Regions from separate parts of the Fulverythrobacter fulvus genome, predicted to be linked through region 2. Evidence: predicted binding sites of a transcription regulator. Region 2 holds the regulator's gene; the other holds the start of a gene.
What was found. The regulator LexA, encoded in region 2, represses DNA repair genes until DNA is damaged. The targets are predictions, from matches to a motif close to GTTCCNCNCTTGTTCT.

Region 1 (4,375 bases), 540 kb from region 2:
GGTTCACCGGGCACCAACTCGGCGGCATTCTCCTCAATCGGTGTGGTCTACGACGCCTCGGCAAAACGCTACACGATCACTGGTGGGGGAAAGTCGCAATCCTTCGGCGCTTCTGATCGCGATGCGGCGCAAAGCAACGCCTTGATCGACGTATATGTCCGCAAGAGCGGAAATACGACGGATTCTCTGACCATGACGAGGCCCGGAACGAGCGGGCGCATGACCTATCGCTATGTCGGAGCAGGTTTCTGGCAGCGGACCGTTGAGAGTAACAGCGCAATTTCAGGCACGTTCGACGCATTCACTTACGGCGTGGAAACTCCCGATGCGAATATGCCGCATAGCGGCAAGGGCAATTTCACCACCGACATGCTCGGGGTGATTGCCTATTACGATAATCTTGTTTCCTTCAGCGGCGAAGGTGTGTTGGGGGTCGATTTCGGCACGGGCAAAATTCTGCTCTCAGGCGAATATACGACAATTGAACCCGGAACCGGCGTTCCTCATTCTCCGGTTGCCTATGATGGCGAAGCGACGCTTACGTCCAACACGAACGAATTTACCGGGCGGCTTTTCATCTTTCCCATGTACAATCAATTGAAAGGCCGTTTCTACGGTCCTGGCGCGGATGAGCTGGGCGCCGTCTTCGTCGGTTCGGACACCAATATCACAATCATGGGAACGCTCACCGGCCGCCGCGCCGAGGCAGGCGGGAATCCCGGGCTCGATAGCCTGACGGGGGAGCATGCCTTCACCGGAACCGTCGGCCCTAACCTCTATCCCCGGTTCTGGGCGAATGGGTGGACAGTCGAGCTTGATGCAAATGGCAGGCCGGTCGCCGTACCGGGCACCTATATCGGGGGTGAACCAGATGCGGTGACCGTGAATTTCACTTCCGGAAGCTATGCCTTCGCGAAGATGAACGAACCGCTGGTAACATTCACTTCAGCGGATCGCGTGGCAGGGCAAAGCAATGCGTCCTTCTCAGCCTATCGAAGATCTTCAGGCAGCATTGCCGACGAATTGCATGTCTCCAATCCGGGCGCGTCAAATCCCACGATTGCCCTTTCCTATCTGAGCTTCGGCAGCCTTACCCATTCCGGCCCCGCGTCGACTGCCGGTCATGTCGCCTCCAGCACAGCCTATTTCATCTATGGCATGCCGATATCGTCGACCATTTTCCCTACCACCGGATCGGCAAATTATCGGGGTATCCTCTATGGCAGCGGGGCCAGTTTTTCCGGCGGGAACAACAGTTACGCCGTCTCCGGCAATTTCAATCTCACGGCCAACTTCGCATCAATGTCGGTGACAGGCGACATCTCTCCCGTTCTGACCAACGATGCGTCCGGTCAGGTGCTGAGCCTCGCTTCATTCGGCTTGAACGGTTCGATAGATGCACGGGTGCCTCGACCCATTGCGGCAAGCTTCAGCGGAGCCGGCGTGAGTTCCTCGTATTTTCGGGGCAACTTTTTCGGCCCGGCCGCAAATGAGATCGGGGCGGATTTCGGCGGGCGTGTCACGAACCCGTTCGATGGCGCGGAGACGATTGCCATCATGGGAGTCGCGGTGGGCAAGCAATAGATCGTCTTCAACGAACCTGTTCTAAGCGGGGCTCTTGACGGGCGCGAACATTTGCGGAACAAAAGGGCGTCCGGCGGTCTGCCTTGAAGGTCACTGGACTCTTCGCCCTCCAGCCCCCAGATCGCGCTCATGTCACTCACCACCATTTCCGTACGCGGTGCCCGCGAGCATAATCTCAAGGGCGTGGATATCGACCTTCCGCGGGACAAGCTGATCGTCATCACCGGGCTTTCCGGCTCGGGTAAGTCCAGCCTGGCCTTCGATACGATCTATGCCGAGGGGCAGCGCCGCTATGTGGAGAGCCTCTCCGCCTATGCCCGCCAGTTCCTGGAGATGATGCAGAAGCCGGATGTCGAGCATATCGATGGCCTGAGCCCTGCTATCTCGATCGAGCAAAAGACTACCAGCCGCAACCCGCGCTCCACCGTGGCGACGGTTACCGAGATCTACGATTACATGCGCCTGCTCTGGGCGCGGGTGGGTGTGCCCTATAGCCCGGCCACCGGCCTGCCGATCAGCGCGCAGACCGTCAGCCAGATGGTGGATCGGGTGATGGCGCTGCCCGAAGGCACGCGGCTCTATCTGCTCGCCCCGGTGGTGCGCGGGCGCAAGGGCGAATATCGCAAGGAACTGGCCGAATGGCAGAAAGCCGGCTTCACCCGCGTGCGGATCGACGGCGAGATTTACGAGATCGCCGAGGCGCCCGCGCTCGACAAGAAGTACAAGCATGACATCGAAGTCGTGGTCGATCGCCTCGCCGTGCGCGAAGGGATCGAAACGCGCCTTGCCGACAGTTTCGAAACCGCGCTGAAACTTGCCGAGGGGTTGGCCTATGTCGATCTGGCCGATGGCGTAGTACCCGGCCGAGAGGCGGAGCAGGGCGGGCCGAATGTCACGGGCGGCCAGCTCAAGGGGGCGGGCCTGCCCGCCAACCGCATCGTGTTCAGCGAGAAATTCGCCTGCCCGGTCAGCGGCTTCACCATCGAGGAAATCGAGCCGCGCCTGTTCTCCTTCAACGCTCCGCAGGGTGCCTGTCCGGCCTGCGACGGGCTGGGCGAAAAGCTGCTGTTCGACCCGCAGCTGGTCGTGCCCAATGAGGAACTGAGCCTGAAGAAGGGCGCCGTGGTGCCCTGGGCCAAGAGCAATCCTCCGTCGCCCTATTACATGCAGGTGCTGGCTAGCCTGGCCAAGGCTTACGATTTCAGCCTGGAAACGCCGTGGAAAGACCTTGAGCCGGACCAGAAGCTGATCATCCTGCACGGCACGGGCGGCATGCCGGTGGAGCTGACCTTCAAGGATGGGCGCAAGGAATATACCGTGCGTAAGGCCTTTGAAGGCGTGATCGGCAATCTCAACCGCCGCATGGGCCAGACTGACAGCGCCTGGATGCGCGAGGAATTGTCCAAGTTCCAGACCGCGCAGCCCTGCGAGACCTGCGGCGGCAAGCGCCTCAATGAAAAGGCGCTGGCCGTGAAGGTCGCCGGCGCGGATATCGCCACGCCGGTGCGCCTGTCTGTCAGCGATGCGGTGGAATGGTTCGGCAATCTCCAGCACGAACTGACCGCGCAGCAGAACCAGATCGCCAAGGCCATCCTCAAGGAAATCAACGAGCGGCTGGGCTTCCTCAACAATGTCGGGCTGGATTATCTCAATCTCGACCGGACGAGCGGCACGCTGTCCGGCGGGGAAAGCCAGCGCATCCGCCTCGCCAGCCAGATCGGCAGCGGCCTTTCCGGCGTGCTTTACGTGCTGGACGAGCCCTCCATCGGCCTGCACCAGCGCGATAACGACATGCTGCTGGAAACGCTCAAGCGCCTGCGCGATCTGGGCAATACGGTGATCGTGGTGGAGCATGACGAGGATGCGATCCGCGCGGCGGACCATGTGGTCGATCTTGGCCCAGGCGCGGGCGTCCATGGCGGCGAAGTGGTGGCCGAAGGCACGCTGAAGGATATCCTCAAGAGCAAGAAGAGCCTCACTGCCGCCTATCTCAACGGCACCCGCCAGATCGAGGTGCCGAAACAGCGCCGCAAGGGCAACGGCCACAAGCTGACCGTCCATGGCGCGCGGGCGAACAATCTCAAGAATGTCAGCGCCAGCCTGCCGCTCGGCACTTTCACCTGCATCACCGGCGTATCGGGCAGCGGCAAGTCCAGCTTCACGATCGACACGCTCTATGCCGGGGCTGCCCGCACGCTCAACGGCGCGCGGGTGATCGCGGGCGCGCATGACAAGATCACCGGCTTCGAACATTGCGACAAGGTGATCGAGATCGACCAGTCGCCCATCGGCCGCACGCCGCGAAGCAACCCGGCCACCTATACCGGCGCCTTCACGCAGATCCGCGACTGGTTCGCCGGCCTGCCGGAAGCGCAGGCGCGCGGATACAAGGCCGGGCGCTTCAGCTTCAACGTCAAGGGCGGCCGCTGCGAGGCGTGCCAGGGCGACGGGCTGATCAAGATCGAGATGCACTTCCTGCCGGATGTCTACGTCACTTGCGAGGAATGCCACGGCAAGCGCTACAATCGCGAAACGCTGGAAGTGAAGTTCAAGGGCCACTCCATCGCCGATGTGCTCGACATGACGATCGAGGATGCGGAGGAGTTCTTCAAGGCCGTGCCGCCGATCCGCGACAAGATGCACATGCTCAACGAAGTGGGGCTGGGTTATGTGAAGGTCGGCCAGCAGGCCACCACGCTTTCGGGCGGGGAGGCGCAGCGGGTGAAGCTGGCCAAGGAACTCAGCCGCCGCTCCACCGGGCAGACGCTCTACATTCTGGACGAGCCGACCA
Region 2 (4,375 bases):
GCTGGCGGGGTTCATGGGCGGCATGGCGGCACTGGCCCTGTGGCGCACGGATGACCGGCGCGCCCATTTGCGGATGGCAATATTCGCCATGGGACTCGCATTCTCGCTCGGAGTCGCGGTCGTCTGGGCGAAGTCTTCATTGGTCGGGACGGAGCCGATTGCGCGGCCGGTTGCGGGAGAATTCGACGCCCGCGTGCTCGAACGGATCGAGCAGCCCGCCGAAGGCCGGGTGAGGCTGGTGCTCGCCACGCGCGAGCCGGGAACCGGGCGGGCAATCAAGGTGCGGGTCAATCTCCCGCTGGAAAAGGACGTTACCGGATTGGGGGAGGGCGCCCGGGTCAGGATCAGAGCCCGGCTCATGCCGCCCGCGCCGCCCCTACTGCCGGGCAGTTACGATTTCGCCCGCGCCGCCTGGTTTGACGGGCTGGCGGGGACAGGCAGTGCCCTGTCCTCGCCCGAACTGGTGGAGCCTGCCGCCCGGTCCGGCGGCCTTGGCGCCTTGCAGCGCAGTCTTGCGGATCATGTCCGTTCCCGGCTCGACGGTTCTCCCGGTACCATTGCCGCGGCGCTGGCGAGCGGCGACCGGGGTGCCATCGCGGTCGCGGACGAGGTGGCGATGCGCGATGCCGGGCTCTCCCACCTCCTATCGATCAGCGGGCTGCATGTCAGTGCGGTGATCGCGGCGGCCTATTTCATCGCAATCAGGCTGCTGGCTTTGTGGCCATGGCTGGCGCTGCGCGTACGCCTGCCCGTGGCAGCGGCGGCCATCGCGGCACTGGCGGGGATCGGCTACACCCTGCTGACCGGGGCCGAGGTTCCCACAGTGCGCAGTTGCGTCGGTACGGTGCTGGTATTGCTGGCGCTGGCCCTGGGGCGCGAGCCGCTCTCCTTGCGGCTCATCGCGGTGGCGGCCGCATTCGTGCTGCTGCTCTGGCCGGAAGCGCTGGTGGGGCCGAGCTTCCAGATGAGCTTTGCGGCAGTGATCGCGATCGTCGCGCTGCACGGTGCCGGTCCGGTGCGGGCCTTCCTCGCCCCGCGCGATGAAGGCTGGCCGGTGCTGGCGCTTCGCCGGGGGACGATGCTGCTGCTTACCGGGCTGGTGATCGAATTCGCCCTGATGCCGGTCGTGCTGTTCCATTTCCATCGCGCCGGGCTTTACGGGGCCTTTGCCAATGTCGTCGCGATCCCGCTGACGACTTTCGTTTCCATGCCGCTGATCGCGCTGGGGCTGGCGCTCGACACTGTCGGGCTGGGCGGCCCGGCATGGTGGCTGGCGGGTAAATCGCTCGAGCTTCTGCTGGCGCTGGCCCATTTCACCGCCGATCAGCCGGGCGCAGTGAAGTTGATGCCGCAAATGGGCAAGGGCGCCTTCGCCCTGTTTGTCACAGGCGGGCTCTGGCTCGGGTTGTGGCGCGGGCGAGTGCGGCTCTTTGCGGCAGTGCCGCTGGGACTTGCCTGTTTCCTGCTGGCGATCACGCCGGTGCCGGATGTCCTGATTTCGCGCGACGGGCGGGAAGTCGGCATTTCGGGTGAAGGCGAGCGGCTGCTGGTCCTGCGGGAATCGCGCAGCAGCTTTGCCCGCGAGACTCTTCAGGAAATGGCCGGGACCGAAGGCGAGGTCCAGATATTGACCCAGTGGCACGGAGCCCGCTGCAGCGCGGATTTCTGCGTTGCGACCCTAAACCGGGGTGGGCGCGAGTGGCACTTGCTGCTGGCGCTGAGCAAGGAGCGGATCGACGAGCGTCAACTTGCCGCGGCCTGCGATCTGGCCGACATCGTCGTGGCGGACCGCTATCTGCCGCGATCCTGCCATCCGCGTTGGATCAAGGCGGATCACCGCTCCCTCGACGAGACCGGTGGCCTCGCGATCTATCTCGGCAGGCATGAAGTGAAGACTGTGGCCGAGGGGCAAGGCAATCATGGCTGGTGGAGAAGCAGACAAGCGCGCCGCGACACAGGGCCGGGCGCGCTTGCCACATCGTCTCGATGAATTGCCTCAGTGATACTGGCGCAGCAGGCCCGCCAGCTTGCCCTGCACGATCACTTCATGCGGTTCGTAATATTGCGGATCGTAGGCGGCATTGGCCGGATCGAGGCGAATGCGGCCACCTTCGCGGCGCAGATATTTGAGCGTCGCTTCCTCGTTCCGCACCAGCGCCACCACGATTTCGCCATCGCGGGCATGGTCGGTACGCTTCACCAGCGCGAAGTCGCCATCGAGAATGCCGGCCTCGATCATCGAATCGCCGGACACTTCCAGCGCATAATGATCGCCCGCGCCGAGCAGTGCAGCGGGAACCGGCAATGTGCGGTCGCTTTCCAGCGCCTCGATCGGAACGCCTGCGGCGATCTTGCCGTGAAGCGGAATCTCGATCACGTCATTGGCGGCAAAGGCCGGAGCGCGCGGCGGCGTCGCGATGCGGCTCACCGCATCATTGGCCGGAGCGGCGGGCTTGCTGCCCTTGGCGTTCACATCTTCGGGGTTCTTGAGCACTTCCAGCGCGCGGGCCCGATTGGGCAGGCGGCGGATGAAGCCGCGTTCTTCCAGCGCGGAAATCAGGCGGTGCACTCCGGACTTGGACTTGAGGTCCAGCGCTTCCTTCATTTCCTCGAAACTCGGGGAAATGCCCGATTCTTCCAGACGGGTCTGGATGAACAACAGAAGCTCATGTTGCTTGGCGGTGAGCATCGAAGCGGCCTCCTCAAATGTTCCATTTAGGGAACGAATGCGGAACAACTAGGCAACTTCTTCCTACAAGTCAAGCAACCCCGCCATTTCCGATCCAATAGGCCGGAACAACGCTTCCCTGCGTGGCTGGAGGGGCATTGGCAGGCCGTTCCAGCAGCAATTCGGCAGTGGCCATCGCACGCAGGGCACTCGAGTCCTTTTCGCTGACCGGCACTGCCTCGCCATCCACCAGCAAGGCCCGCACGAATTCCAGCCTTGCCCCGCCTGCCGGCATTTCCCCCGCAAGCCGAAGCGGGATCGGGGCGGGCTGGGGGCGGCGATCCCCGGAAAGGGCTCGCAGCATGGGCAGCAGGAAGAAATAGGCGGTAACGAAGCTGGAAACGGGATTGCCCGGCAGGCCCAGCACGGTCGTGCTGCCCTTGCGGGCCACGAGCAGCGGCTTGCCGGGCTTCATCGCCACGCGCCAGAAGTCGATTTGCGCACCCCATGCTTCGAGCGCCGGGCGGATGAGATCGTGATCGCCGACCGAGGCGCCGCCACTGGTGACGATCAACTCGGCATCGCCTGCCCGATCGAACGCCGCCGCCAGCGCGCCGAGATCGTCGGCAACCGGGCCGATGCGGCGGATTTCGGCGGCGAGCCCCTGTGTCATTGCCGCCAGCATCGCGCCATTGCTGGCGGGTATCTGGTGCGGTGCGCACTTGGCGGGATCGGCGGCCAGTTCGTCGCCGCTGTCGATAATGGCAAGGCGCGGACGGCGGTGGACGCCGAGTGCGCCATTGCCGGAGGAAAGCGCGAGCGCGACCTGTGCCGGGCCGATCCGCGTTCCTGCGGGGAGCAGTTCGTCACCGCCGCGGAAGTCGAAGCCCGCACGGCGAATATGGCGCGCGCGCGGCTCACCCTCGCCATTGAGGCTAAGCCTGTCGCCATCGCGCGCGGCGTTTTCCTGCAGCAGTACGGCATCCGCGCCTGCGGGCATCAGGGCGCCTGTGGAAATGCGGATCGCTTCGCCGGGGGCAATTGTTCCGGGGAAGGGGTGCCCGGCCGCGCTTTCGCCCACCACGCGCCAGGGCCCGGCTTCACCTTCGCGCAGGGCATAGCCATCCATCGCGGAAAGATCGGCGGCAGGCTGGGTTCGCCGGGCAATGAGCGGTGCGGCAAGGCAGCGGCCGAGCGCGGCCTCCACCGGCACATCCTCGGCCGGCAATGCATGGACACTTTCCAGCAGCCGGGCCTGAGCCTCTTTCAGGGGAAGGGGCGGCTTCATCTGCCTAGGCTTCCGGTGCCCGCCATTCGCCCGATTTGCCGCCGCTCTTGGCGAGCAGGCGCACGCCTTCGATCACCATGCCTTTGTCGAACGCCTTGGCCATGTCGTACACGGTCAGCAACGCGATGGAGGTGGCAGTCATGGCTTCCATCTCGATCCCGGTCTTCCCGGTGAGGCTGGCCGTGGCGGTGGCGCGCACGCCATCGTCCTCGAAAGTGAAGTCGACAGTCACGGCATCGAGCGAAAGCGGGTGGCACAGCGGGATCAGTTCGCCCGTCTTCTTGGCGGCCATGATCCCGGCAATGCGGGCCGCGGCGAGCACGTCACCCTTGGGAGCGTCGCCTTCGCGGATCGCATCCAGCGCTTCGGGCGACATGCGGATACGCCCGGTTGCGACTGCCTTGCGAGCCGTTTCCGCC

Region 1: the regulator LexA is predicted to act here: its motif matches at 1,629-1,644, upstream of uvrA (excinuclease ABC subunit UvrA).

The regions. Positions count from the first base shown of each region.
Region 1 covers NZ_JBANRM010000001.1:760,871-765,245, reverse strand. The annotation lists gene WFP36_RS03620 (transferrin-binding protein-like solute binding protein) at 1-1,584, shown strand, start outside; gene uvrA (excinuclease ABC subunit UvrA) at 1,714-4,375, shown strand, end outside.
Region 2 covers NZ_JBANRM010000001.1:219,730-224,104, forward strand. The annotation lists gene WFP36_RS01035 (ComEC/Rec2 family competence protein) at 1-1,990, shown strand, start outside; gene lexA (transcriptional repressor LexA) at 1,997-2,689, opposite strand; gene WFP36_RS01045 (molybdopterin molybdotransferase MoeA) at 2,760-3,956, opposite strand; gene moaC (cyclic pyranopterin monophosphate synthase MoaC) at 3,961-4,375, opposite strand, start outside.